2 regions of the Pseudoduganella sp. RAF19 genome follow, and region 1 is predicted to be linked to the other one. Evidence: riboswitches for the same ligand, from Rfam matches in the RefSeq annotation. Region 1 holds a riboswitch; the other holds the start of a gene.
The links. A riboswitch is a leader RNA that binds a small molecule or an ion and turns the genes downstream of it on or off. The one in region 1 is predicted to bind cyclic di-GMP.

Region 1 (14,662 bases):
ATCACGATCCAGCACAACACGCTGGCCAACGCATTGCAGCAGGAAGTGCCGGAACCGGGAACGCTGGCCGTGGTTGCAGCCGGCCTGCTCAGCATGTCGCTGCTGAGCCGCCGCCGCAAGCAATGAATAATTTCGGAATTGAAGCCGGACTTGATCCGGCGCAAGTGTTGGGCCGGTTCGGCGTGCGCTCGCCGAACCGAGCCATATAATCGATTCAAGCCTTTAGCCATGGAGCGCCTGGACATGGAACCGATGATCAGCCAGTTGCTGTCCAGCCTGAAAGGAATCTGGAAGTACCGCTGGCCCGCTTTCATGGTCATGTGGCTGGTTGCCGCGCTGGGGTGGCTGAAGGTTTACACCCTGCCCGACGATTACCAGACCTCGGCCCGGGTCTTTGTCGACACGCAAAGCGTACTCAAGCCGCTGATGGCGGGCATGACCAGTGTGCCCAACGTCGAACAGCAGGTTGCAATCATGAGCCGCACCCTGCTGACCCGGCCCAATATCGAGCGCGTGATGCGCATGGTGGACCTCGACATCAACGCCCGCACACCGCGCGAGCACGAGAAACAGGTCGATGAGCTGATGAACGCGATCCACATCAGCGGCACGGCCAATTACGACATCTACACCATTAGCTACAATCACTCCAGCCCGCGCCTGGTGCGTGATGTGGTGCAGTCGCTGCTCACCATCTTTGTCGAAGGCAGTTTCAAGGGCAAGAAAGGCGATTCGGAGAAGGCTGTTCAATTTATCGACGAACAAATCCGCAGCTATGAAGACAAACTGCTCACCGCCGAAAACGCCATGAAGGAATTCAAGCTGAAACACAACACCCTGCTGCCGCGCCAGGGTGTCGACTATGGCGCGCAAATCCTGATTTCTGCCGATGCGCTGAATACCGCACGACTGGAACTGGTGGAAGCCGAACACTCCCGCACTGCCCTGGCGGCGCAGGCCAATGGCGATGAGCCTGTCATCGGCACCAGTGCCGCGCCGGCCGTAGAGAATCCGGAAATCGATAGCCGCATCGACGCCCTGAATAAATCGCTCGACGCGTTGCGCACCACATATACCGACCTGCATCCGGACATTGTCGCCACCCTGCGCTTGATTGGGCAGCTTGAAGAGCGCAAGGCCGATGAGGCGAAAAAACGCGTTCCGGGTGCCGACCCAGGAAAAGGCTACAGCCCCATGCTGCAGCAGCTCAAAGTGGCGCTGGCCGAAGCGGATGCGCACGTGGCCGCGGTCAAAGCTCGCGTGCAGGAGATGGAAGTGCGCCATGAACGCCTGGTAGCGCGAAGCAATGCCGTCCCCGAAGTGGAATCTCAGTTGGCCCAGTTGAACCGCGATTACCAGGTCAACAAGGAAAACTACGAGAAGCTGATTGCGCGGCGCGAGTCGGCAAAGCTGTCAGGCGAACTCAGCACAACGACCGAGATGATGAGCTTTAAGATCATCGATCCGCCTACCGTGCCCTTGCGCCCGATCGGTCCCAACCGCGCCCTGTTGTTCAGCGTCGTGCTGCTGGTTTCGATCCTGGCAAGCGGCGCGGTGGCGCTTCTGCTGGGTCAACTGCGTCCGACCTTCCTCAGTCCCGCTGAACTGCGCGAGGCAACGGGCTTCCGTGTCATCGGCACCGTGTCGATGAACTGGACCGACGCCGAGCAACGCCGCCGCCGCCACGGCCGCATCGGCTTCAGCGCAGGTCTGGCCTGCCTCTGTGCTTGCTATGGCGGCGTCATGGCCTACGCCTTCATCCATTGAGCTGTGGGGTGAGTAATGCAACTGCCCGAAGTGCTGCTGGAAGCTGGAAACGAAATGCCAGAGCCCGGTTTCGCGGATATCAACCTCGTGAGGCTGCTCCAGCGTGGCATGCTCACCCACGATGGCGGGCGTACGCCGGTGGCCGAAGACTTCCGCATCATCAAGCGCCCCTTGCTGCATGACGCCAAAACAGCCAACCGCGGCAACCTGATCATCGTCACCAGCGCCCTGCCCGGCGAAGGCAAGACTTACTGCGCCATCAACCTGGCCATGAGCATCGCGATGGAAAAGGACGTGACGGTGCTGCTGGTCGATGCCGATGTGGCACGCCCTTCCGTCCTCAAGGTCCTGGGCCTGCATGCCGACATCGGCCTGATGGACGTGCTGCTCAACGGCAGCATGGATCTGTCCGATGTCATCCTCAAGACCAATGTGCCTTCGCTCAGCATTCTGCCCACCGGTCGCGCCAACCGTCACGCCACCGAACTGCTGGCGAGCCGCAATATGAGCAGTCTTCTGGAAGAAATCGCCTCCCGCTACTCGGACCGCATCGTTATCTTCGATTCGCCGCCTTTGCTCATTACGACGGAGGCAAGCGTCCTCGTGTCGCAAATGGGCCAGGTGGTGATGGTGGTAGAGGCCGAAACCACTACCCAGAACGCGGTGCGCGAGGCGCTGGGCCGCCTGGAACCCGGCCGCAATGTCAACCTGGTCTACAACAAGACGCGCGCCTTTCCCGGCGTGGAGTATTACGGCTACTACACCTGACAGTGACGCCGCATGCGCGACATCCTAATCCTGCTCGCCATCTTCGCCAGCCTGCCATTCGTGTTGAAAGACCCCATCAATGGCGTGCTGATGTGGGTACTGGTCAGCGTCATGAATCCCCACACCCAGGGCTGGGGCTATGCCCAGCACTTCCCGGTCGCAATGATTATCGCGATCTGTACATTTTTCAGCATATTGAAGGCGCCGCAGTCCTGCCGCCTGCCATGGACACCCGAAACCATTCTGCTGCTCACCTTTATATGGTGGATGAATATCACCACCCTGTTCGCCATGTTTCCGAATGCGGCCTGGACCCAGTGGGGCAAGGTGATGAAGATCATGCTGATGAACCTGGTAACGCTGATGGTGCTGCGCGAGCGCGCCGACATCCAGCGCCTGATCGGTGTGATCGTGCTTTCCCTGGGCTTTTACGGCGTCAAAGGCGGCATCTTTACCTTGCGAACCGGTGGCGCCGATCTGGTGTGGGGGCCGGAGGATACCTTCATCGGCGACAACAACGCGCTGGCGCTGGCCTTGATCGTGACCATCCCCCTGATGCGCTATCTGCAGCTGGCTACCCACAGGAAATGGCTCAAGCACGGGATGACCGCTACCATGCTGCTGTCGGCTGTCGCCACACTGGGTTCCTACTCACGCGGTGCGCTCCTGGCCATTGGCGCAATGCTGGTGTACATGTGGCTGAAGAGCCGCCACAAACTGCTCGGCGGCGCCCTGCTGCTGATTTGTGTTCCGCTGGTTCTGGTGCTGATGCCGGAGCGCTGGTCAACGCGCATGGATTCCATTAACTCTTACCAGGAGGACGACTCGGCAATGGGCCGCATCAATGCATGGCGCATGGCCTTCAATCTGGCGAGCGATCGCTTCTTCGGCGGTGGCTTCGAGGTTTCAGAACCCCTCGCGTTCTTTCTGTACGCGCCGGTTCCCAGCGACGTGCATGCGGCGCACAGCATCTATTTTCAGGCGCTGGGCGAACACGGCTACGTCGGGCTCGTGCTTTATATGCTGCTCGGATTATTCACATGGCGCTCCGCCACGGTGGTGGTGCGCCAGGCAGCCATGCAGGAGGAATTCGCCTGGGCGGGATCGCTGGCGCGCATGATCCAGGCCAGCATGGTGGGATTTGCAGTTGGCGGCGCCTTCCTCAGCCTGCTGTATTACGACGTACCTTACTACCTGATGGCCGCCGTTGTTGCCATGCGCGCTCAGCTGCGCGGACGTGTGCCCAATACCACGGTGTAAGGCGTGGCGACATGGGCTAGCCAACGCAGTCCGGGCCAGGCACGAACGGCAGAAATCACGGTGCGCCGGGCCCGTCCCAGTTTGTTCACATCAATCAGGTCGAACCGGTCCTGGCAGCGCACGCCACGCGCTGTCAGCCAGTCGCGCAGGCCGTAATAGCTGAACCAGTTCACCGCGGGATACGTTGCATACCCCGCCAGTTCGGGGCGGCTCGTCATCGCCAACTGCACGATGTGCCGTTTCAACGCCGGCGGATACCAGGAGTACAGCGGCAATTGGAACTCCTCCTGCCGTGGACACAGCACATTGCTGGTGCTGATATACAGGCTGCCGCCGGGCCGCAGTACCCGCACCATCTCGCGCAGGCATGCTTGCCAGTCTTCGACGTGCTCCAGCAGTTCAGGCGCTATACACAGATCCATGCTGGCATCCGGCCAGGGCAGATCGGTGGCTGAAGCGACTGCGAAACCGATCTGCAATCCGGCATCCGCCGAGCGTTCGCGCGCCAGGGCAATCAGTGCCGCATTGATATCGGCGCCAAATACTTCGTGTCCGCCCTCGGCCCACAGGCGGGACTGCGTGCCCGCCCCGCAACCGATATCGGCAACATACAAAGGCGCCTCTGGAGCACCCAGCGCGCGCAGCACCGTGCGCTGGATCGATGCAAAGCGTTCCAGCGCCGCCTGTCCCGCGCTTTCCTTCTCGTAGTAATCGTAGAAGCCGCGTTGGCTGCCGGTATTCCAGGTTGGGCTGACCATCATTTCCTCGCACCGTCAGTGAGACAGCTTCATGATTCGCGAATTCGAGGTTTCGCTTCTTGCGATGGGACAGGCAGAGCGTTTGACGGATATCAAACGGCGCCAGGCACCGCAGCGGTCTAATGGCTCAATGAAGAACCGGATACGACGCTGCATTGCTGAACTCGGATGGCACAGCGCTGCCTGGTACGCCCTCTCCCGTCTGGTGGAAAGCGTCGGCTGGCGTCTGCAGCGCTATTTGTTTGTGGCCCAACGCGTCGCGACCGAGCCGGCACGCCAGCGATGCAATGGCTGTATTACGGTGAGCCCGATCGTCACCATAGAAGACGTCCCGCCTGGCTATCCGCGGTGTGCGGACATCCTGTCGCGCCGCTTCCGTCAGGGCGCCCACAGCCTGGCTGCCTGGCGTGGCGAGCAACTGGCAGGCTTCATCTGGTACCAGTTCGGCGCTTATCAGGAAGATGATGTGCGCGTCCGCTATTGCCTGCCTTCGCCGCACTCGGCGTGGGACTTCGACGTATTCGTGCAACCGGAGATGCGGCTTGGCACCGCCTTTTGCAGGCTGTGGGACGCGACCAACCGCCGCCTGCACGCCGTTGGCGTTCAATGGACCTGCAGCCGCATATCCGCCTTCAATCCGGAATCGCTGCGCGCGCACAGGCGCATGGGCGCAACGCCGCTCGGATCGGCAGTCTTTCTTTGCTGCGGCGAGTGGCAGTGGATGGTGGCGTCGCAGTTCCCCTGGGTCCACTTATCCCGCCACGAGAATTCCTTCCCAAAACTGGTTTTCGACACCAAGGCGCTGGAAAGGCTTACTTGATGCCGTGATGATTCATCAGGTCGTACAGCGTCGGCCGGCTCACGCCAAGCAGCTCGGCGGCGCGCGCGATATTGCCGCCGGTTCGCGCCAGAGCGCGCACCATCACCTTGTACTCGGCGCCGCTGCGTGCTTCCCGTAGATCCATGCTCTCGGATTGCGCGGCAAGCGGCGGCAAACCCAGGTCGGCCGCCGTGATGTGCGGGCCGTCGGCCATGATGACCGCACGTTTGATGCAGTTTTCCATCTCGCGCACATTGCCAGGCCAGCCGTGTGCCTCGATCGCCGCCAGCGCGTCCGTGCTGAAAGCCATGGCGGGACGGCTTTCAGCGTTGGCAAAGCGATGACGGAAGTGGTGGGCTAGTAGCACGCTGTCGCCCATGCGCTCCCGCAGCGGCGGAATCACCAGCACAATTTCGCTCAAACGATAGAACAGGTCCTCCCGGAATGATCCGGCATCGACCAATGCTTTCAGATTACGGTGTGTGGCGCAGACAATGCGCACATCGACTGCGATCTCATTCCGGCCGCCGACGCGCTCAATGATCCGCTGCTGCAGGAAGCGCAGCAGCTTGGCCTGTAAAGGCATCGCCATATCGCCGATTTCATCGAGGAAGAATGTGCCGCCGCCGGCCAGTTCGATCTTGCCCAGCGTCTGACGCTCGGCCCCCGTGAATGCCCCCTTTTCGTAGCCAAACAGCTCGCTCTCCAGCAGGTTCTCCGGGATCGCGGCGCAATTGATGGCGACGAAGCGTTTGCCGTGACGGGCACTCAGCTCGTGCAGGCCGCGTGCCAGCAACTCCTTGCCGCAGCCCGAAGCGCCCAGCAGCATCACCGTCGCCGAGCTGGGCGCGACTTTTTCCACGCTGCGGCAGACCCGCAGCATGCCGGGGTCGCGCGTAATAATGCCGGCCAGCGGCGAGTCGACCTCCGTCTGCAGCATGCGCCGGTTGTCCTGCTGGACGGTGTGCAGGAAGAAGGCGCGCTCGATCATGAGGCGCAACAGGTCTGTTTCCAGCGGCTTCTGATGAAAGTCGTAAGCGCCCAGCCCTACGGCTTTCAGAACATTGCCGCGGTCCTGGTTCCCGGACAGCACGATGACCTTCATATCCGGAGCAATCGCCAGCATCTGCTTCAGCAAGGCCAGGCCTTCGGCCGAACCATCGGTATCCGGCGGCAGACCGAGATCAATGGTCGCCACGGCGGTTTGGTGGCGGCGCAGCTGATTCAGCGCCATGTCACGGTCCGCCGCAAACACAGTGTCATAATCATCCAGCGCCCAGCGCAGCTGCCTTTGCAAGCCCGGATCGTCTTCCACCACCAGCAGCTTTTTCTTGGCCATGCTTGCTCCCTATGACGCTAAAATCAGCGGCTGCCCTTACCGAATAGCACAACTTGCACCGTGTCGACCAGAATCAGCAGGTCAAGGAACAGGCTATTGTTTTTCACGTAGTACAGGTCATATTGCAGCTTGCACACCGCATCCTCGATCGAGGCGCCGTATTGATAGCGCACCTGGGCGAGGCCCGTGATGCCGGGCTTGATCGTGTGGCGCACGTCGTAATACGCGATTTGGCGCTGGAACTGGGAGACGAAGAAGGCGCGTTCCGGCCGCGGCCCGACAAAGCTCATCTCGCCGCGGAACACATTCAGCAATTGTGGAAGTTCGTCGATGCGCAGCTTGCGCAACCAGCGGCCGGTGGATGTGATGCGCTTGTCAGCCTGCTGCGCCCAGCGCGGCTGGCCATCGTGTTCCGCGTCCTGGCGCATGCTGCGGAACTTCAGGAGAAAAAAAAGCCTGCCATCGCGCCCGACGCGCTCCTGCCGGTAAATCACAGGACCGCCATCGTCAAGCAAAATGGCAAGAACCGCTCCGGCCATGAGCGGCAGGGTAATCAGACAAATGGCAGCACTGGCGGCCAGGTCGAAGCCGCGCTTGACCGCAGCCCGCAGCAGGCTTTGATCAAAGCCGCCACCGAAGGTCAGGTAACTCGGTTGCATGGAATCGATCCGGAGCTGGGATGCTTCCCGCTCGAAAAAGGTCGCGGCATCGATCACCCGAACTCCACCCAGCGCACAGGCCAGCAATTCCTTGACGGGATAAGTCCCATTGCGGCGGTCGCCGATCGATACCACCAGTTCATGCGCGCCGTGTTTGCGCGCCAGCGCCAGCAGGCTTCCGCACACGGGCAGCACCACTGCCGACGGCACACAGCGCAATTCGCCTTCAACCGGCACGCAGCCAACCACTTCGAATCGATGAAAACCCTGGCGGCTGCGCGCCAGCTCCAGGCATTCCCGTGCCAGCACGCCATCGCCGACCAGTATCAGACGCTGTACCAGCATGCTGGTCTGGGCGGAACCGCGCAGCAGCAGCCGCGTCATCAGAACGCCACCAGCACCCAGCAGGAAAGACAGGCTAGGCACCAGGTGCGGCACCAGTGACAGCATGGCGAATCCCAGAGCAAACGCCGGCAGCACGCGCGCCACGATGCCAGGCAGGTCTTCGTGCACCTCATTGCGGTACATGCCGAGGGCAGCCATGATGAAGACCATGACCAGCGAGAACACTGTCGCGGAAAGCCAGGTGCTTCCAATCAGCCGCACCTCATGCAGCCCGGCCAGCGTCGCCAGCGCTGCTGCCGCGAGCAGGACGGCCAGCTCCATCAGGAGCAGAAGCAGGGCCATGCGCGACACGTAGTGATTGAAGATCCGGATCACTTCCGCCTCCTCCGGTGAGACCTCAACCATGATGCGCCCGCACTGGCATCAGGGTTTTGAGGGAGCGCAAGCCTGCGGAGGGATGGCAAATGGTCTATAGTATTGCTCTTGACCGCATAAAATCCCGAATCACCATGAAATTTGATGTAGCCATCGTCGGCAGCGGACTGGCCGGCCTGTCGGTAGCCCTGCACCTGGCGGAAAGCCGAAAAGTTGCAGTTATTTCCAAACGTGAGCTGCTGGATGGCGCCAGCAACTGGGCCCAGGGCGGCATAGCTGCGGTGCTCGATTCCGGCGACAGCCACGAGCAGCACATCACGGACACCCTGATCGCCGGCGCCGGCCTGTGCGACGAGGGCGCCACCCGCTACATCGTTGAACACGGACGGGAAGCGATCCAGTGGCTGATCGACCAGGGCGTGCCCTTCACCCGCGACGAGAGCGCGGAACTGGGCTTCCACCTGACGCGCGAAGGCGGCCATAGCCAGCGCCGCATCATTCACGCTGCCGACGCCACCGGCCACGCCGTGCAGGTGACGCTGGAAGAAAAAGTGCGCGCGCATCCGAACATCACCCTGTTCGAGCACCATTGTGCGATTGACCTGATTACGTCGGACAAAATCAGCCCGCGTCCGCAAAACAGCCAGCCGCGCTGCCACGGCCTGTACGTGCAGGACGTGAAAACCGGCCAGGTCCACACCTTCGCAGCCGAACACACCATCATGGCCACCGGCGGTGCGGGCAAGGTTTATCTGTACACCACCAATCCCGATACGGCCAGCGGCGACGGCATCGCCATGGCCTGGCGCGCAGGCTGCCGCGTGGCGAATATGGAATTCATCCAGTTCCACCCGACCTGCCTGTATCACCCTTACGCCAAGTCCTTCCTGATCACGGAAGCGATCCGCGGTGAAGGCGGTCTGCTGAAACTGCCGCCCGAAGCCGGCGCCGCAGCCGGCCAGCGCTTCATGCTGGCCCACGACGACCGCGCCGAACTGGCTCCGCGCGACGTGGTGGCGCGCGCCATCGACTTCGAAATCAAGAAGCGCGGCCTGGACTACGTGCACCTGGACATCAGCCACAAGCCGGCCGAATTCCTGATCGAGCACTTCCCGACCATCTACGCACGCTGCTTGGAACTGGGCATCGACATCACCAAGGAACCGATTCCTATCGTGCCCGCTGCCCACTACACCTGCGGCGGCGTGGTGACCGATATGGCGGGCCGCACTGATCTGGCAGGCCTGTACGCAGTGGGCGAAACCGCCTGCACCGGCCTGCACGGCGCCAACCGCCTGGCATCTAACTCGCTGCTGGAATGCGTGGTAATCGGCCGTGCCTGCGCCCAGGACATCATGTCCACGCCGAAGGAAGGCGCGCCATTCCTGCCGGATTGGGATGAAAGCCGCGTGACCGATGCGGACGAAGAAGTGGTCATCGCCCATAACTGGGATGAGCTGCGCCGCTTCATGTGGAATTATGTGGGCATCGTGCGCACCACCAAGCGCCTGGAACGCGCCCAGCACCGCATTGCGCTGCTGAAGGAAGAAATCGACGAATACTACGCCCACTTCCGCATCACGCCGGACTTGCTGGAGCTGCGCAATCTGGTGGAAGTGGCGTCGATGATCGTCAACAGCGCGCTGCAGCGCCGCGAAAGCCGCGGCCTGCATTTCAGCCGCAATTATCCAGGGACCTTGCCGAAAGCCTTGCCGACGGTGCTGACGCCGCCGCCCCGTTAAGGCACGTTGACTTCGTGGCGCTGGCCGAGCCGTCTCAGCTCGCCGGCGTCCACGAGTTTCTGGAATTCCCCATCGAAGGCCTTGCGCAGCGCCTCGCCTGATGCATTGCGTTGAAAGGCGAAATAACCGTCCTGCACCTCGATCACATGCGGCAGCATGGTGATCTGCCCGGCCAGCCCGATTCTTCCCAGTACCGGCTCGGTGTTGCGGCGATTGCTGGCAAACAGGTGCACATGCTGATGCGCCACCATCTTCAAGCCGCTCTCCACGCTGTTCGCCACGCTCAGACGCAGCTGAGGGCGTGCCGCGTCAAAGGCCGGACCATAGGCCCAGCCGTTCAGCACGACCACGCGCCGCTCCGACAGCTCACCGAAATCGCCGTTCCACTCGATGCCCGATCCGGTGCGCGCGTAGAACACCATCTGGTCCTGATAGAAGGGCAAATGCGAGAACAACATGAGCTTCTGGCGCTCGAACGTTTTGTAAGGACCGACCAGAATGTCGGCCTTGCCCTGCACCAGCATGGCCTGGGCACGCGCCCAGGGGTAGATTTCGAAGCGGGCTTTGTGGCCCATACGTTCGGCGACGATGCGCACGATCTCGGGTCCGAGGCCGACGATATCGCCTTCCTGTCCCTGTTCATACACCCGTTCAAAATGTGCGCCGATCACCAGCAGTTCTCGCGCGCCCGCTGCGGGAAGGCAGCATATGAAAACCAGAATGGCAGCGAACTTGCGCATGGCCCCTCCATGGATAAGCCCATGATACCATCGCCGCATGACAAATCCAGCCCACCTGCGGCCTGCCCGCCACGATGATATTCCGAGCATGGAAGCGCTGATCCGGCGCTCCGGCATCGAGCTAAGCCGGGGTTTCTATTCGCCGGAACAAGCGCAGGCAGTTACCCGCCACGTGTTCGGCGTCGATACCCAACTGGTGGACGATGGCACCTACTTCGTGATTGAGCGCGATGGCGAGTTGCTGGCCTGCGGCGGCTGGAGCAAGCGCGCCACGCTGTTTGGCGCCGACCGCACCAAGACTGGCGCAGATCCCCTGCTTGATCCGGCCACGCAGCCGGCGCGCATTCGCGCCTTCTTTGTCGATCCGGCCGTACCGCGCCAGGGACTGGGGCGGCGCCTGATGGAGCACTGCGAATCGGAGGCCGCAGCAGCAGGGTTTCAGGTGATGGAGTTGGCAGCCACCATGCCCGGCGTACCGCTGTACCGGGCCTGTGGCTTTGAGGTGGTGGAAGATTTCGCGCTTGCGCTGCCGGACGGCGTTTCAGTTCCGCTGTCCCGCATGCGCAAGCGAATCGGCTGATCAGCCGTTGAGGCCCTTGCCTTCAGCGGCCAGCTTGACCAACAGCGGCGCCGGTTTCCAGGCTTCGCCGTGGCGGCCCTTGGACAGGCGCTCGATGGTGCCCAGCACATTCGGCAAGCCCACGGTATCGGCATAGAACATCGGACCGCCGCGGTACAGCGGGAAGCCGTAGCCGGTCAGGTAGACCATGTCGATATCCGAGGCGCGCAGTGCAATGCCCTCTTCCACAATCAGCGCGCCCTCGTTCACCAGCGAATACACCAGGCGTTCCACGATTTCCTGATCGCTGATCTTGCGGCGCTCGACGCCGATATCCGCCGAGTGCTGCACGATCATGGCGTTCACGACGTCACTCGGATAGGCCTTACGGTCGCCTTCCTTGTAGTCGTACCAGCCGGCGCTGGTCTTCTGGCCGAAGCGCCCCATTTCGCACAGCAAGTCGGCGGTTTTCGAATAGGCGATTTCCGGCTTTTCCACGTAACGGCGCTTGCGGATGTACCAGCCGATATCATTGCCGGCTAGGTCGCTCATGCGGAAAGGCCCCATCGGGAAGCCGAATTTTTCGATAGCCCGGTCCACCTGCTCAGGCGACGCGCCTTCTTCCAACAGGAAGCCCGCTTGACGGAAATATTGTTCGATCATGCGGTTGCCAATAAAGCCATCGCACACGCCGGACACAACGCCGGTCTTCTTCAGCTTCTTGGACAGCGCCAGCGCCGTTGCCAGCACGTCCTTGCCGGTGGCCTTGCCGCGCACGATTTCCAGCAGCTTCATCACGTTGGCCGGGCTGAAGAAATGCAGGCCAATCACGTCCTGCGGGCGCTTGGTGAAGGCGGCGATCTTGTCCAGGTCCAGCGTGGACGTGTTCGAGGCCAGGATCGCGCCCTGCTTCATGACATCGTCCAGCTTGCGGAATACGGTTTCCTTCACGCCCATGTCTTCGAACACGGCTTCGATAACGATGTCCGCGTCGGCAATCGCCGCGTAATCCAGGGTGCCGGTAATCAGGGCGGTGCGCTGGTCGAACTTGTCCTGAGTCAGCTTACCCTTCTTCAGGGTGTTTTCGTAATTCTTGCGGATGGTGGCGATGCCCTTGTCCAGCGCTTCCTGTTTGGTCTCCAGCAGCAGGACGGGAATACCGGCATTTGCAAAATTCATTGCAATGCCGCCGCCCATGGTGCCGGCGCCGATCACGGCGGCCTTCCTGATTTCGCGCGCCGGTGTATCCGGCGGCACATCCGGCACCTTGCTGGCCTGGCGTTCGGCCATGAAGGCATGACGCAGGGATTTCGACTCCGGCGTCTGGATCAGATGCAGGAATCGCTCGCGTTCAAACTTCAGACCGTCCTCGAATTTGCGGGTCACGGAGGCAGCCACGGTTTCCACGCATTCCAGCGGTGCCGGGAATGGGCCGGCAACGGCTTTCACCGTATTGCGGCTGAATTGCAGGAAGGCTTCGTGATTCGGATAATCCACTTTGCGGTCGCGCACTTTCGGCAGCGGACGCGCATCGGCAATTTTCTGGGCGAAGGTCACGGCAGCCGGCAGCAGATCGGTCCCGGCCGGGAACACCTCGTCGAACAGTGCGGTGCCGGCCAGCTTTTCGGACAGCGCCGGGGTGCCGGAGACAATCATATTCAGCGCGGTTTCCAGACCCAGCACGCGCGGCAGACGCTGCGTGCCGCCTGCGCCCGGCAGCAGCCCCAGTTTCACTTCCGGCAAGGCGATCTGAGCGCCGGGCAGCGCCACCCGGTAATTGCAACCCAGCGCCAGCTCCAGACCTCCGCCCATGCAGACCGTGTGGATCGCAGCCACGATCGGCTTGGTCGACTCTTCCACCACGCGGATCAGCGAATGCAGGGTCGGTTCCTGCAGTGCTTTCGGGGAATTGAATTCCTTGATGTCGGCGCCACCCGAGAAGGCCTTGCCGGCGCCGGTGATGACGATGACCTTCACCGCGCTGTCGTCCAGCGCGCGGCGGACGCCTTCGACGGCTGCCGTCCGGGTCGCATGGCCCAGGCCATTGACGGGCGGATTGCTCAGCGTGATGACGGCGACCGTTCCATTGACTGCGTATTCTGCGCTCATGTCTCTTCTTTCTCCATGGTGAGGACAGGTAACTATACCGCAAAAGTGCACGGTCGTATTATTTCTTTACTTTGATTGATAATTAGTAATATGTGTTGCCATTTGGCAAATAACATTAATTGTTTCTTAAACCTTTGATTTCAAAGACTTTTCTGAGAGTAACTATAATACTTGCAAGTTAGTTTTCTTAATACTCAGACTAATCCGCAACAGCGACTAAAAGTTTTAAAAACCTCTTGCCATGCGGCATTAAGTAACCTAAGATTCCATCCAGCAACTAGCTGACAAGGGCAAACCAGGCGAAAGCCTGGGACGCAAAGTCATCGGTCTAAGGAGCTTCGGCTCTATGACGGCAGGACTGCCAGACTAAGTACATCGTACACACTCGATGGGTGATTTTGCCCCTTGCGTGGCGTCTCCAACCTGTCCCTCGGGACAGGCGGCAGTCCTACTTTTCAGAACTTTGAAAATACAGGACTCGCCAAAATGAAATTCTTCGCCACCTCCATCACCTCCGCTGCTATCGCTGCCGCCCTGGCTGGCTTCGCCGCCCCTGCCTTCGCTGCCAACGACAACGCCCAGGATTATGCCCGTGGCCGCATTATCGTTGAACCGCGCGCCGGCCTCACCGCCGACGAGTTCGCCAACATTCTGAAAGTTCATGGCGGTAAAGCGCGCAAGCTGGGCCAGAGCAACCTGCACATCGTTGACCTGCCGGCCAATGCCTCCGAAAAAGCCGTCGTGGCACTGCTGAAAAAGCACCCAAGCCTGAAGTTCGCTGAACTGGATCAGCGCGTGCCTGTTACCGCGACCACTAACGACCCCTACCTGGGCAGCGAATGGCACATCAGCAAAATCGGCGCTGACACCGCCTGGGACACTACCCAGGGTGCCGGCGTGACCATCGCCATCCTGGATTCCGGCGTGGACGCCGTCCCTGACCTGGCTGCCAATATGGTTGCCGGTTACAACATCTACGACAACAACACCAACACCGCCGACGTCTGCGGCCACGGCACCAAGGTCGCCGGCGCAGCGGCTGCGACCTCCAACAACGGCGCCGGCGTTGCTGGCGTTGCGGGCCAAGCCAAGATCATGCCGGTCCGTATCGCTTACGTTGACCCGACCTACGGCTGCTACGCTTACTTCTCGACCATCGCCAGCGGCATCACCTGGGCGGCCGACCACGGCGCCCGTATCGCCAACGTCAGCTACGCTGCTCTGCCAACCAGCTCGGCCATCATCAGCGCGTCGAACTACATGAAGAGCAAGGGCGGCCTGGTGTTCGTCTCCGCCGGCAACTACGCCAAGGATGATGGCTACACCCCGACCGATTCCATGATCGCCGTGTCTGCCACCGACAGCAATGACGCTCTGGCCAGCTTCTCCAGCTTCGGCGCTTACGTTAATCTGTCCGCGCC
Region 2 (14,662 bases), on a different contig from region 1:
CGGTCGACATGAAGCCCGGGTCATAGGTGAACTTGCCGGTAGCGCCGTACAGTTTGCGGATGTCGATGACGTCCGGACCAACGGTGCCCTTGTAGATCGGCATGTCAACGGATGGGCTGCCATCCGAGAACGACAGGGTTGCTTTGGTATCAGAAATGTTCATAGGACTCTTCCTTCTTGGAGAGATGCGGCTTAATAAAAAACTTACTCTGGCGGCGCCAGGCCATCAAACAATGATCAGGCCTTGCGCAGGCGTTGCAGCAGTGCGTGCACATGCGGCAGATCGATCTCGCCTTCCGGCTCCTTGCGGGCCAGCACCAGATCCATCAGCGCATTGTCCGACAAATCGAGGAGCCGCGTGAGTGCGTCCACTTCTTCGTCAGTCAATTCCGTTTCGTGCGCATCCAGAAAACGCGTCAGGATGATGTCGTTTTCCAGCAGGCCCCGTCGGGCGCGCCAGCGAAGGCGCGCGCGGTTCGACGGGTCGGCCTGATGCGCACGTTTTTCCAGTTCAGCCATAAATCTAAAAAATCAGATTGCGCGGCGAACCATCAGTTCCTTGATCTTGCCGATGGCCTTGTTCGGGTTCAGGCCTTTCGGGCACACGTCCACGCAGTTCATGATGGAGTGGCAGCGGAACAGACGATATGGGTCTTCCAGGTTATCCAGACGCTGGCCGGTGGCTTCGTCGCGCGAGTCGGCGATGAAGCGGTAGGCTTGCAGCAGGCCGGCCGGGCCGACGAACTTGTCCGGGTTCCACCAGAACGATGGGCAGGAGGTCGAGCAGCAAGCGCACAGGATGCACTCGTACAGGCCATCCAGCTCTTCACGTTCGGCAGGCGATTGCAGGCGCTCTTTCTCCGGCGGGATCGAGTCGTTGATCAGGAACGGCTTGATCGAATCGTACTGCTTGAAGAACTGCGTCATGTCGACGATCAGGTCGCGGATCACCGGCAGGCCTGGCAGAGGGCGCAGCACGATAGGCTCGCTCAGCTCGTTCAGGTTGGTGGTGCAGGCCAGGCCGTTCTTGCCGTTGATGTTCATGGCGTCCGAACCGCACACGCCTTCACGGCAGGAGCGGCGCAGGGCCAGGGAATCGTCAACGTCGGACTTGATGCGCTGCAGGGCGTCCAGCAGCATCTTGTCGGTGTCCTTCAGCTCGACGGTCACGTCTTGCATGTACGGCTTGGCATCCTTGTCCGGATCGTAACGGTAAATCTTGAGTTTGAGAGTGCGTGGCATGTTCTTCTGGCCCTTAGAAAGTACGTGGTTTCGGTTTGAAGGTGTCAACCGTCAGCGGCTTGGTTTGAACTGCCTTGTATTCCAGGCGGTTGCCTTCCGAGAACCACAGGGTGTGCTTCATCCAGTTGTCGTCGTCGCGATGCGGGTAATCGTTGTGGGCGTGGGCGCCACGCGATTCCTTGCGTGCTGCTGCGGAGGTGATCGTCGCTTTGGCGGTCTCGATCAGGTTGTCCAGTTCCAGCGCTTCCACGCGGGCGGTGTTGAACACCTTGGACTTGTCCTGGAAGGAGACGTGCTTGCGGCGCTCGTCCAGCTTCATGATTTCAGCGTAGCCCTGCTGCAGCATGTCGTCGGTACGGAACACACCGCAGTATTTCTGCATCGCGGCGCGGATATCGTTGGCCACGTTCTGTACGCGCTCGCCGCCGGTGGAGGTTTCCAGCTTGTTCAGGCGGTTCATCGCGAAGTCGGCTGCATCCTTCGGCAGCGGCTTGTTTTCCTTCTCTTCCAGGTGGGTCTTGACCACGTGGTTGCCTGCTGCGCGGCCGAACACGACCAGGTCCAGCAGGGAGTTGGTGCCCAGGCGGTTAGCGCCGTGTACGGAAACGCAAGCGCACTCGCCGATCGCGTACAGGCCGTTGACGACCTTCTGGCTGCCGTCGCCGGTTGGCACAACAACCTGACCGTGGATATTGGTCGGGATACCGCCCATCTGGTAGTGGATGGTCGGCACGACAGGAATTGGTTCCTTGGTCGCGTCGACGTTGGCGAACTTGTGGCCGATTTCCAGAATCGACGGCAGGCGCTTCTTGATGGTGTCCGAGCCGATGTGGCGCAGGTCCAGCAGAACGTGGTCCTTGTTCGGACCGCAGCCGCGGCCTTCCTTGATTTCCTGGTCCATGGAGCGGGACACGAAGTCGCGCGGCGCCAGGTCTTTCAGGGTCGGAGCGTAGCGCTCCATGAAGCGTTCACCGTTCGAGTTGATCAGGATGCCGCCTTCGCCGCGCACGCCTTCGGTGATCAGCACGCCCGCGCCGGACACGCCGGTCGGGTGGAACTGCCAGAATTCCATGTCCTGCAGCGGCAGGCCGGCGCGTGCCGCCATGCCCATGCCGTCGCCGGTGTTGATGAAGGCGTTGGTCGACGCTGCGAAGATACGGCCTGCGCCACCGGTGGCGAAGATGGTGGTCTTCGCTTCCAGGATCATGCATTCGCCGGTTTCCATTTCCAGGGCCACCACGCCGACCACGTCGCCTTCAGCGTCGCGGATCAGGTCCAGTGCCATCCACTCCACGAAGAAGTGGGTGCGGGCGCGCACGTTGCGCTGGTACAGGGTGTGCAGCAGTGCGTGGCCGGTACGGTCAGCCGCGGCGCAAGCGCGCTGCACGGCCTTCTCGCCGAAGTTCGCGGTGTGGCCGCCGAACGGACGCTGGTAGATGGTGCCGTCCGGGTTACGGTCGAAAGGCATGCCGAAGTGTTCGAGTTCATACACGACCTTCGGTGCTTCGCGGCACATGAATTCGATCGCATCCTGGTCGCCCAGATAGTCGCCACCTTTGACGGTGTCAAACATATGCCAGTACCAGTTGTCTTCGGCCATATTGCCCAGCGATGCGCCGATACCACCCTGCGCTGCCACGGTGTGGGAGCGGGTCGGGAAGACCTTGGACAGCACGGCCACATTCAGGCCGGCTTCCGCCAGTTGCAGGGAGGCGCGCATGCCGGAACCGCCGGCGCCAACGATCACCGCATCAAAGCGGCGGGATGGGATTGCAGATTTGATAGCTGCCACGATTAAACACTCCAGAGGATCTGTACCGACCATACGGCGCAAGCGATCAGCCAGCCGATGGTGATGATTTGCAGGGCCAGGCGAACACCAACTGGCTTGACATAGTCCATCCAGATGTTACGGATACCAACCCAGGCGTGATAGAACAGGCCGGCGAAGGTCACCAGGGTAAACAGCTTGAACCACTGTTGGGCGAACAGGCCGGCCCAGCCTTCATAGGAATAATTCGAGGCAGTGAAAATGCAGAACAGCAGGATGGCCGTGTAGACCACCATCAGAACGCCGGTCACGCGCTGTGCCAGCCAGTCTTTCAGGCCGTAGTGGGCGCCGACAACCTTGCGCTTCGGGCCGATGCCATTGTTATTGATAGACATTTAGAACACTCCGAACAGTTTCAGGGCGACCAGCACGGTCACGATGACGGTAATCACAATCCCGGTAACCGCGGTCTTTTGCGCGGATTCCTTGTCGGCCAGGGTGTGGGTATCCATGATCAGGTGGCGGATGCCCGCGCAGAAGTGCTGGGTGTAGCCCCAGACCAGCGCCAGGAAGATCAGCTTCACGATCGGGGTCGACGCGATTTCCTGGAAGTGAGCGAAGGAGTATTCAGAGCGGAGGCTTTGTTCCAACAGGTAGAGCACGACCGGCAGCAGCAGGAACAGCAAGCCGCCACTGATGCGGTGCAAGATGGATATCTTGCCGGCCCACGGCAAGCGGTAGCCCATGAGGTCCGTGACGTGGATATTACGGAACTCTGGCCGTTCTTTTTTCGGTGCTTCCCGCACGGCTTCAGACATAACAAAACCTCCTTGTACTTTGTTGCTAATTATTTGCCAAACTTGGCGAGAATGTGATTTTCGCCGATTTTCGCCCCATGAACCAATATGTATTCTTACATATAACCAAAATTTTATTGCGGCGCGGCGTTTTTGTTATCGCCTCTACAACCCCGCCTCAACTCAAATCGTTTTGGTAGTGATGACGCTCCGTCAGATAGAGGCCGCGGCGCAGCTCCACCGGCTTGTCGCCATAGGTGAAGGACACGCGCTCGGCGCATAGCAGCGGCGTGCCGGCCGCTACTTTGAGCAGTGCAGCATCGCCCTCTTCCGCGCAGACGGCGCGGATCTTTTCGGCCGCGCGGATCATGCGCGTGCCGAATTCACTCTCAAACAGCCCGTACATCGGGCCTTTGTATTCGTTCAGCCGTTCCGCGGTCAGGCCTTTGAAGATCAGACCGGGCAGCCACAGCTCCTCGACGATGGTCGGCATGCCGTCGAAGGACTGCACACGCTTGATGTAGACCACGGAATCGCCGGACTTGAGATCGAGCAGGCGCGCCACATCGGCGGGCGCTCGCAGCCGCTTGACCTCAATGAATTTGCTCTCCGGGTAGTGCGGCACGCCCTCGTCGGGCATCAGGCGCAGGAAGCGGTAATGCGCACGCTCCTCGTGGTGGGTGGCCACGAAAGTGCCCTTGCCCTGTTTGCGCGACACCAGGTTCTCCGCCGCCAGTTCGTCGATCGCCTTGCGCACCGTGCCCTGGCTGACCTTGTAGCGGCCGGCCAGCTCGACTTCGCTGGGAATCAGCTCGCCCGGCTTCCATTCGCCGGACTGCAGGCTCTGGGTAATCAGGGCCTTGATTTGCTGGTAAAGGGGAGAAAAAGTAGGAGATGGACCCGCCGCGCCACCAGTGTTTGGTGTCGCCGGCGAACTTGCGCCTGTGTTGTTCTGATTGGGCGGGACGGGGTTCATAGACCACGATTTCACCACAAAAGGGCACGTGCGTCCAGAAAAAACCTCACAACTTATCTGTCTTATATAAGACATAAGATATGATTGACAGTGAGCAAATACCGGCCTAAACTCCCCGTCGATGCTGGCTCTGTAAATGGGGACGTAGCGCATTTGCAGGCCCTAAATCTGTTACGTCCCCATTTACAGAGCCAGGATGAGCATAGTTCGTTCAGCGTGCCATTTCAACCACGTTGATGCGGTATCATTACGTGCTTCGGACCGTTTTCTATTCCACTTTGGAGATTCATCATGGCTAAAACCCCAATGCGTGTTGCCGTTACCGGCGCCGCCGGCCAGATCGGCTATTCCCTGCTGTTCCGCATCGCCAACGGCGACATGCTGGGCAAAGACCAGCCAGTCATCCTGCAACTGCTCGAAATCCCGGACGAAAAAGCTCAGAAAGCGCTGAAAGGCGTGATGATGGAAATCGACGACTGCGCTTTCCCTCTGCTGGCCGGCATGACCGCCCACTCCGACCCGATGACCGCCTTCAAGGACGCCGACGTGGCCCTGCTGGTCGGCGCGCGTCCACGTGGCCCAGGCATGGAGCGTAAGGACCTGCTGGAAGCGAACGCACAGATCTTCACCGTGCAGGGCAAGGCGCTGGACGCCGTCGCTTCGCGCAACGTGAAGGTGCTGGTGGTGGGCAATCCAGCCAACACCAACGCTTACATCGCAATGAAGTCGGCGCCATCCCTGCTGGCCAAGAACTTCACCGCCATGCTGCGCCTGGACCACAACCGCGCCCTGTCGCAAGTGGCTGCCAAGACCGGCACCCAGGTGAAAGACATCGAAAAGCTGACCGTCTGGGGCAACCACTCCCCAACCATGTACGCCGACTACCGCTTCGCCACCGTGAACGGCAAGTCCGTCAAGGAAATGATCAACGACCAGGAATGGAACGCCAACACCTTCCTGCCAACCGTCGGCAAGCGCGGCGCAGCGATCATCGAAGCGCGCGGCCTGTCCTCGGCAGCTTCCGCAGCGAACGCAGCGATCGACCACGTGCGTGACTGGGTACTGGGCACCAACGGCAAGTGGACCACCATGGGTGTTCCTTCCGACGGTTCCTACGGCATCCCTGAAGGCATCATGTTCGGCTTCCCGGTGACCACCGAAAACGGCGAATACAAGATCGTCCAGGGCCTGGAAATCGACGCATTCTCGCAAGAGCGCATCAATCTCACGCTGAAGGAGCTGACCGAAGAGCGTGAAGGCGTGAAGCACCTGCTGCCGTAATTTGTTTTAAACACAGTGGAACCGGTTAAACCACCGATCCGCCGTACCCGCCGCGCTGCCGAGAGCAGCGCGGCGGCTGTTTCTACCGCATCCATGCATCCATCCGAGGTTTTATTCCAGGGCACACGCCAGCCGCTCCTGCTTCCCGCCTGCGATCACTACGCCGGCAGCGAGAAGCTGATGCGCAAATCCATGGCCCTGCAACAAGAGCTTGGTCCCCTGTTCGACATCACCTTCGATTGCGAGGACGGCGCCGCCGCCGGCAACGAAGAGTCCCACGCCAAGCTGGTCGCCCTGCTGCTGCTGGACGAAGCCAATGTGCACAACCGCATCGGCGCCCGTGTCCACGACATCAGCAGCCCGCACTTCGAGCGCGACGTCGAGATCATCTGCACCGAAGCGGGCCACAAGCTGGCCTATATCGTCCTGCCCAAGCCGGAAAGCGTACAGGAAGTGGTGCGCGGCATCGATATCGTCAACAAATACGCCGCCAAGTCCGGCCGCACCACGCCACTGCCGGTGCACGTGCTGATCGAAACCCACGGCGCCCTGCGCGACGTGCACGATATCGCCGCCCTGCCCCAGGTCGAGTGCCTGTCATTCGGCATCATGGACTTCGTTTCGGCCCACTACGGCGCCGTGCCGGGCAGCGCGATGCGCACGCCGGGCCAGTTCACGCATCCGCTGGTGGTGCGCGCCAAGCTGGAAATCGCTGCCGCCTGCCACGCGCACGGCAAGGTGCCTTCGCATAACGTGACGACCGAAATCAAGGATTCGGCCGTGGTGGCCACCGACGCCCAGCGCGCGGCCGCCGAATTCGGCTACACCCGCATGTGGTCGATCCACCCGAACCAGATCAAGCCGGTCATCAAGGCCTTCACGCCGCGCGTCTCCGAAGTCAACGAAGCGGCCGCCATCCTGCATGAAGCAGAGAAGGTACAGTGGGGCCCGATCTCCCAGCACGGACGCTTGCACGACCGCGCAAGCTACCGATATTATTGGACGGTTCTACAGCGCGCCAAGCTCGCAGGCCTGCCGCTGCCGGACAACGTAGCCGCCCTGCTGGGCGATGGTCAAGTAACTCCCGGAGACAATTAAGCATGTCGATCACCAAATTCATTCTCGCCTGCGCTGCCTGCGCCTCGATGGCTCTCACTCCGCTGGCGCATGCCGACGACAAACCCGTCAAGCACACCGCCACCGCCAAGAAAAAGGCCGCCAAGCCGAAGAAGGCCGAGAAGGCTGACAAGGCGGATGAAGCGCCGGCGTCCGCAGAAGCCAGCGAAGACGCCAAAGAACCCAACGTCGCAGAGTCCAGCGTGACCGATTACGCCTGCGAACTGGGCAACAAGATCACGATCTACGAAAACGCCACCGATCTCGAACACATCGCGATCCGCTGGAAGCAGAAGCTGCACCGCCTGACGCGCGTGGCCACCACCACCGGCGCCCAGCGTTTCGAGAACAAGCTGTATGGCCTGATCTGGATCGGCATCCCTGCCAAGGGCATGCTGCTCGATTCGAAAGCGAACCGCCAACTGGCGAATGAATGCAAGACGTCCGAGCAAAAACTCGGTCTTTGATTTATTAATAACAGACGATACCCACCTGAAGGAGAGGTCATGTCCCGCAACACACTGAATACGCTCAAGGATTTCCCTATTTCTGGCAGCAAAAAGGGTCAGTTCTATTCCCTGCCCGCGCTGGAAAAGGCATTGGGCGCCAAAATCTCCCGCCTGCCGGTATCGATCCGCGTGGTGCTGGAATCGGTGCTGCGTAACTGCGACGGTAAGAAAGTCACCGAAGAGCACGTGAAGCAGCTGGCTAACTGGGGCGCCACCGCGGCCCGCACCGACGAGATCCCGTTCGTCGTAGCCCGCGTTGTACTGCAGGACTTCACCGGCGTTCCGCTGCTGGCCGACCTGGCTGCCATGCGTAACGTGGCCTCCAAGATGGGCGTGAACCCGAAGAAGATCGAGCCGCTGGTGCCGGTTGACCTGGTGGTCGACCACTCCGTGACCATCGACCACTTCCGCGAGCCGAAGGCGCTGGACCTGAACATGAAGCTGGAATTCTCGCGCAACAACGAGCGCTACCAGTTCATGAAGTGGGGCATGCAAGCCTTCGACACCTTCGGCGTGGTGCCTCCAGGCTTCGGTATCGTGCACCAGGTGAACCTGGAATACCTGGCACGCGGCGTGCACAATGCATCGTCCGTGTACTACCCTGACTCGCTGGTGGGTACCGACTCCCACACCACCATGATCAACGGTATCGGCGTGGTGGGCTGGGGCGTGGGCGGCATCGAGGCGGAAGCCGGCATGCTGGGCCAGCCTGTGTACTTCCTGACCCCGGACGTGATCGGCGTGAACCTGACCGGCCACCTGCGCGAAGGCTGCACCGCGACCGACCTGGTGCTGACCATCACCGAAATGCTGCGCAAGGAAAAAGTGGTTGGCAAGTTCGTCGAGTTCTTCGGCGAAGGCACCGAGTCGCTGACCGTGACCGACCGCGCAACCATCGCCAACATGGCGCCGGAATACGGCGCGACCATGGGCTTCTTCCCGGTCGACGACAAGACCATCGAATACTTCGAAGGCACCGGCCGCACCAAGGACGAAATCGCCGCCTTCCAGTCCTACTTCAAGGCACAGGGCATGTACGGCGTGCCGAAGAAAGGCGACATCGACTTCACCCGCGAACTGCACCTGGACCTGTCCACCGTGACGCCTTCGCTGGCTGGTCCTAAGCGTCCGCAAGACCGTATCGAAATCGGCAACGTGAAGTCCACCTTCACCTCCCTGTTCTCCAAGCCGACTTCGGACAATGGCTTCAACAAGAAGGCCGACGAGCTGACCAAGACCTACACCACCAGCAATGGCGTGAACGTGAAGAACGGCGACGTGCTGATCGCTGCCATCACCTCCTGCACCAACACCTCCAACCCGAGCGTGCTGCTGGCTGCCGGCCTGCTGGCCAAGAAAGCCGTGGAAGCCGGCCTGAACGTCGCTCCGCACATCAAGACCTCGCTGGCGCCTGGCTCGCGCGTTGTGACCGAGTACCTGACCGCTGCCGGCCTGCTGCCATACCTGGAAAAACTGGGCTTCGGCGTGACCGCTTACGGTTGCACCACCTGCATCGGTAACGCCGGCGACCTGACCCCGGAACTGAACGCCACCATCACCGGCAACGATATCGTGGCTGCCGCCGTGCTGTCCGGTAACCGTAACTTCGAAGCGCGTATTCACCCGAACATCCGCTCCAACTTCCTGGCATCGCCACCGCTGGTCGTCGCTTACGCGATCGCCGGCAACGTGACCCGCGACCTGATGACCGAACCGGTCGGCCAGGGCAAGGATGGCAAGGACGTCTACCTGGGCGACATCTGGCCGACCTCCGCCGAGATCCAGAAGCTGATGAAGTTCGCGATGAACTCCAAAGTCTTCAAGGAAAACTACGCCGACGTGAAGGGCGCTCCTGGCAAGCTGTGGGAAGCCGTGTCCTCCACCGAAGGCCAGGTCTACAACTGGCCTGATTCGACCTACATCGCTGAGCCGCCATTCTTCGACGGCTTCGAGATGAAGCCGAAGGCAGCGGAAGCCGGCATCACCGGCGCCCGTGCACTGGGCGTGTTCGGCGACTCCATCACCACCGACCACATCTCGCCAGCCGGCTCCATCAAGGAAGACGGCCCGGCAGGCAAGTGGCTGAAGGAAAACGGCGTGATGAAGGCCGACTTCAACTCCTACGGCTCGCGCCGCGGCAACCACGAGATCATGATGCGCGGCACCTTCGCCAACGTGCGTATCAAGAACAAGATGATCCCTCCGAAGGCCGACGGTTCCGCGGTTGAAGGCGGCATCACCCTGCACCAGCCTTCCGGCGAACAATTGTCGATCTACGACGCAGCGATGAAGTACATCGACGCGGGCACCCCGACCATGATCTTCGGCGGCGAAGAATACGGTACCGGCTCTTCCCGTGACTGGGCAGCCAAGGGCACCCAGCTGCTGGGCGTGAAGGCTGTGATCTGCCGTTCCTTCGAGCGTATCCACCGCTCCAACCTGGTGGGCATGGGCGTGCTGCCACTGCAGTTCATCGGCAACGATTCCGTCGAGTCGCTGAACATCACCGGCAAGGAAGTGTATGACCTGAAGGGTCTGGAAGGCGAAATCAAGCCACAGCAACAGGCTACCCTGGTGATCCACCGCGCCGACGGCTCCAAGCAGGAAGTGCAAGTGCTGCTGCGTATCGATACCCCGATCGAAGTAGACTACTACAAGCACGGCGGCATCCTGCCGTTCGTTCTGCGCCAGCTGCTGGCTGCTTAAAAACCTACGGCGTAAAACAGGTGGCTGCCACGATGTGGCAGCCACCAGGTTCCCGCCTCTGGTTCTGAATAAAACGCCGGCTCGCCGGCGTTTTTGTTTTTGGGCGCCCTTTCTTGCCGAATCCACTACAATATATGTGACAAGGTTTCCTTTTTACACTGAGCAAAAGCGCTATGCGTCGACCATCCAAAGATTCAACCCAGAAATTGTCCGCCGACAGCCAGCGCCTTCTGAACCTAGCCCAAGCCGTGGGCCAGGCAGCCTCCCGGATTGAAGAGCGTAACTGGGAGCGAACGCTGGACACGCAGCTGCACAAGCTGCTGCGCACCGGCCATCAGGACACCATTGATGCCGCCCTGAACTCCCTGTTCAGCGTGGATTTGAACGCTTACGACGTCCTCATGGATAGCGTGGAAGCGGTAAGCGAGTCCGACACCATCGTGGTGGAAGTGGACGGTGAATCGCGCGAGTACGATGTGCTGCTCGTGGCCGCGCCGGTCCTGGCCTGGACGCGCTTTTCCATCGCATCCGGCCAGATTCCGGGCGAGATTCTGAACACGCTGTCGGCCCACTTCTCCGCTCACCTGCTGGCGGATGGCACGCATATGGCGATGTCGTCTACTTTGTATTCGATCGACCAGCTGCCGCGCACCCACGCGGAAGCCTATTCGAAGACGCACAAGCTGGGCCAGTCCGCGCTGAAGGGCGTGGCCGTGAAGTCGGAAACCAAGACGCCGGAAACCGCGCCCTTCCTGGCCGATACACGCTACCTGATGGTGGCGGTGGTAGCGCAACATGGCGCTCCCCTGTTCCGCTGGCAGATGCAGGCGGCGGGCATGAATCCGGGCGAAGAGCGCAAGAATGCGCTGGAAGCCTGGAAGACCCAGGCCGAGCCGACCGTTGCACGCCTGCTGCCGGGCTGCGGCATCGAGCTGCTGTTGCCGGAAGCGTACTACATGGCCTGCCGCGAGGCGGACAAGCTGATTCGTCCCGTCTCGATCCGCGCTGCGGTGCATTATCTGACGCATTCGCTGTCCTGCGAGCCAAACGAACTGCGCGCGGTGATTGCGGGCTTCGGCGACGAATCCGCGCCGGACGGCCAGATCGACGAATACCGCGTGGCGTTCACCCGCCGCAGCGACAGCGACGTGATCTACGGCGTGGTGTGGCCGCTGTATGGCCAGGAAGACGAAGAAGGCACGCCGCCGGAAGGCCCGATTACCGCCGGCCACCTGACCGCCATGCTGAAGCCGCGTACGCCGGTGGAAGAAATCATCGAGCACCTGAACGAGGCTGGCGTTTCGCAGGTGAAGAAGCTGGGCGAAAAATACGTCGCTGAGTACTGCGACGACTGCGGCGCTCCCCTGTTTGCCGATCCCTCCGGCGAACTGGTCCACGCCGAGATGCCGGAAGACGCCCCCACCGGCACCGAGCACTTCCACTGACCGCAATGGGGCCGGACCCTATTTAGCCAAAGCTAGATGGGGTCCCTCCCTATTTCTCGCCTATTTCTTGCCTAATTCGCGCCTATTTCGCACCATTTAGCCTTCTGCCATCTAGTTTCAACCCCGTCCAGACACATCCGCAACACCCGCGCGCACGATTGAGAATTCGTTTGCGGCAGGTCGCCGAGTTCGTTACCATCGCGTTTCAATAAATCTGTAAAAAGCAAACCGCGTGTGAGCGCGGGACGCAAAGTCAACGGTCAAGAGGCCAAGGCCCTCTGCGACGGCAGGACTGCCAGACTCGTCAACCCCGGGCCCATCCCGGTGGTGAGCTCTTCACACCGGTCGCCCGACCGGCGGGCAGTCCGCTTTTCGGTAATTTTTTGAAAACTGGACTTAACTACCCAATGAAGAAGCACAGCATTTCCCTCCTCGCAATGACCGCGGCCATGGCCGCCATGATTCCCGCAGCCTATGCTGCCCACAACGCAACGGACGACGCGCCTGAAGGCGAATATGCGCGCGGCCGCATCCTGGTCGAACCGCGCGAAGGCCTGAGTACGGCCAATTTTGACGAAGCCCTGCGCCCGCACGGCGGCAAGCGCCGCAAGATGGGTCAAAGTAATATCCACATCGTCGACCTGCCCGGCAACGGCAATGAAAAGTCGGTCGTGGCTGAACTGCGCAAGAACCCGAACTTCAAGTACGTGGAAGTGGACCGCCGCGTGAAGCTGAGCGCGGTCACCAATGACCCTTACCTGGGCAGCGAATGGCATATCAGCAAAATCGGCGCCAACACTGCCTGGGATAAAGCCCAGGGCGCAGGCGTCACCATTGCCATTCTGGACAGCGGCGTGGACAGCACCCACCCCGACCTGGCGCCGCACATCGTCCCCGGCTGGAACGTGTACAGCAATAACGCCGACACCAGCGACGTGTGCGGCCACGGCACCGCGGTCGCCGGCACCGCTGCCGCGGCCATGAACAATGGCGCGGGCGTCGCTGGCGTGGCCGGTAACGCGAAGATCATGCCGATCCGTATCGCCTACAAGGACGCCGCCACCAACTCCTGCTACGCCTACTACTCGACCATGGCCAGCGCCGTGACCTATGCGGCCGACCATGGCGCGCGCGTGGTGAACATCAGCTACGCCAGCGTTCCCGCCAGCGCCGCTGTGCAGAGCGCCGCACAATACCTGAAGAGCAAGGGCGGCCTGCTGTTCGTCTCGGCCGGTAACAGCAACCGCGATGAAGGCTTCACGCCGACCACCACCATGATCGCCGTGTCGGCCACCGACAGCACCGACAGCCGCTCCAGCTTCTCCAGCTACGGCAGCTTCGTTTCACTGTCCGCGCCAGGTTCGAGCATCTACACCACCGTAGCGGGCGGCGGCTACGGCGGCTGGAACGGCACGTCTTTCGCCAGCCCGGTGGCAGCCGGTGTGGCAGCGCTGATGATGTCGGCCAATCCATCGCTGGACCCGGCCAAGATCGAAAGCCTGATGTATTCCACCGCTGTCGATCTGGGCACGCCAGGCCGCGACATCTACTACGGTTACGGCCGCGTGAATGCCGCCGCTGCGGTGGATGCCGCGATTGCAGCGTCCACTCCGAAGGACACCACCGCGCCGACCGTGGCAATTGCTTCGCCAGCCGCCAGCAGCACCGTGTTCGGCACCGTTGCTATCAACGTGAACGCGGCTGACAACGTCGGCGTGTCGCGCGTTGAACTGAAGGTGAACAACACCGTGGTTGCCACCGACAGCGCAGCGCCTTTCGCCTTCTCCTGGGATTCCAAAGGTGTAGTGAACGGCATGGCCTCGCTGATCGCGGTCGCCTACGACGCGGCAGGCAATGTGGCATCGTCCGCGCCAGTCTCGGTGAACGTGGCCAACGTGGTTGCGGCTCCGGTGAAGGACACCATCAAGCCGGTGGTCACCATCAGCAATCCGGTGGCGGGCAAAGTGACTGGCCTGGTCAACGTGAAGATCGATGCCTCCGACAACAGCGGCCCGGCAGGTCTGACCCTGGCGCTGTACATCGATGGTGTGAAAGTGGCAAACGGTTCGGGCAGTACCATGTCCTACACCTGGAACACAACCAGCATCGCCGCCGGTAGCCACAGCCTGTACGCCAGCGCGCGTGACGCAGCCGGCAACAGCACCTTGTACTACCGCGCTGTTACCAAGTAGTGTAAGGCTGCTTGATCAGGCAGGAGTTGTAGTAGCGGGGATCATGAGTCACATCCTCGCCTGCCCAATCAGGCTTGTCGAAACGCTGGTTTTCGCTGGGGAGTTCGATCTCGGCAATGACCAGCCCGGCATTCACGCCCAGGAATTCATCGACTTCCCAGGTGAAGCCGCCGAAAGGAATCTTGCGGCGGTATTTTTCAATGATGGGTTTCTCGCACACATTGTCGAGAAACTCGACGGCGTCGGCCATCGGCAGCGGATACTCCCACTCGCCGCGGCTGGCGCCGACGTTTTTAGTTTTGATCGTCAAGACCGCCTTATCGCCTTCGATGCGAACGCGCACGGTGCGCTCCGCGTTGGAGGACAGATAGCCCTGGCGCAGCAGCACAGGCTCGCCCTGCTGCTTCCAGTCCTCGTTCGTCACGAGGAATTTGCGTTCGATCTCGACGCCCATGTTTACTCGTCCAGCGACAGCAGGATAGGCTGCAGGATGGCCGCACCCAGCGCCGCACTGCGCGAACCGTTCCAGCCCACGGTCGGCACCGGCAGGTCGGCGTTATCCTTGAACGGCATTTCCAGCGTCAGCGACAGCACCTTGAAGTGGTGGCCGATGTACTTGGACGCCAG

Region 2: linked by a shared signal. The riboswitch ahead of AB4Z19_RS10815 (S8 family serine peptidase) and the one ahead of AB4Z19_RS06405 (S8 family serine peptidase) in region 1 are both predicted to bind cyclic di-GMP.

The regions. Positions count from the first base shown of each region.
Region 1 is NZ_JBFREF010000002.1:394,640-409,301, reverse strand. It holds gene AB4Z19_RS06465 (EDSAP-1 family PEP-CTERM protein) at 1-126, shown strand, start outside; gene AB4Z19_RS06460 (XrtA system polysaccharide chain length determinant) at 244-1,767, shown strand; gene AB4Z19_RS06455 (XrtA-associated tyrosine autokinase) at 1,783-2,535, shown strand; gene AB4Z19_RS06450 (putative O-glycosylation ligase, exosortase A system-associated) at 2,548-3,795, shown strand; gene AB4Z19_RS06445 (methyltransferase domain-containing protein) at 3,759-4,556, opposite strand; gene AB4Z19_RS06440 (GNAT family N-acetyltransferase) at 4,585-5,373, shown strand; gene prsR (PEP-CTERM-box response regulator transcription factor) at 5,366-6,712, opposite strand; gene AB4Z19_RS06430 (TIGR03013 family XrtA/PEP-CTERM system glycosyltransferase) at 6,736-8,121, opposite strand; gene nadB (L-aspartate oxidase) at 8,226-9,833, shown strand; gene AB4Z19_RS06420 (substrate-binding periplasmic protein) at 9,830-10,573, opposite strand; gene AB4Z19_RS06415 (GNAT family N-acetyltransferase) at 10,611-11,153, shown strand; gene AB4Z19_RS06410 (3-hydroxyacyl-CoA dehydrogenase NAD-binding domain-containing protein) at 11,154-13,241, opposite strand; cyclic di-GMP riboswitch class I at 13,521-13,607, shown strand; gene AB4Z19_RS06405 (S8 family serine peptidase) at 13,728-14,662, shown strand, end outside.
Region 2 is NZ_JBFREF010000003.1:641,576-656,237, reverse strand. It holds gene gltA (citrate synthase) at 1-163, opposite strand, end outside; gene AB4Z19_RS10870 (FAD assembly factor SdhE) at 238-519, opposite strand; gene AB4Z19_RS10865 (succinate dehydrogenase iron-sulfur subunit) at 532-1,242, opposite strand; gene sdhA (succinate dehydrogenase flavoprotein subunit) at 1,256-3,034, opposite strand; gene sdhD (succinate dehydrogenase, hydrophobic membrane anchor protein) at 3,037-3,408, opposite strand; gene sdhC (succinate dehydrogenase, cytochrome b556 subunit) at 3,409-3,831, opposite strand; gene AB4Z19_RS10845 (GntR family transcriptional regulator) at 3,989-4,786, opposite strand; gene AB4Z19_RS10840 (malate dehydrogenase) at 5,078-6,067, shown strand; gene AB4Z19_RS10835 (HpcH/HpaI aldolase/citrate lyase family protein) at 6,161-7,165, shown strand; gene AB4Z19_RS10830 (hypothetical protein) at 7,168-7,650, shown strand; gene acnA (aconitate hydratase AcnA) at 7,690-10,398, shown strand; gene AB4Z19_RS10820 (DUF2863 family protein) at 10,572-11,843, shown strand; cyclic di-GMP riboswitch class I at 12,056-12,143, shown strand; gene AB4Z19_RS10815 (S8 family serine peptidase) at 12,251-14,035, shown strand; gene AB4Z19_RS10810 (CYTH domain-containing protein) at 14,025-14,489, opposite strand; gene AB4Z19_RS10805 (M14 family metallopeptidase) at 14,492-14,662, opposite strand, start outside.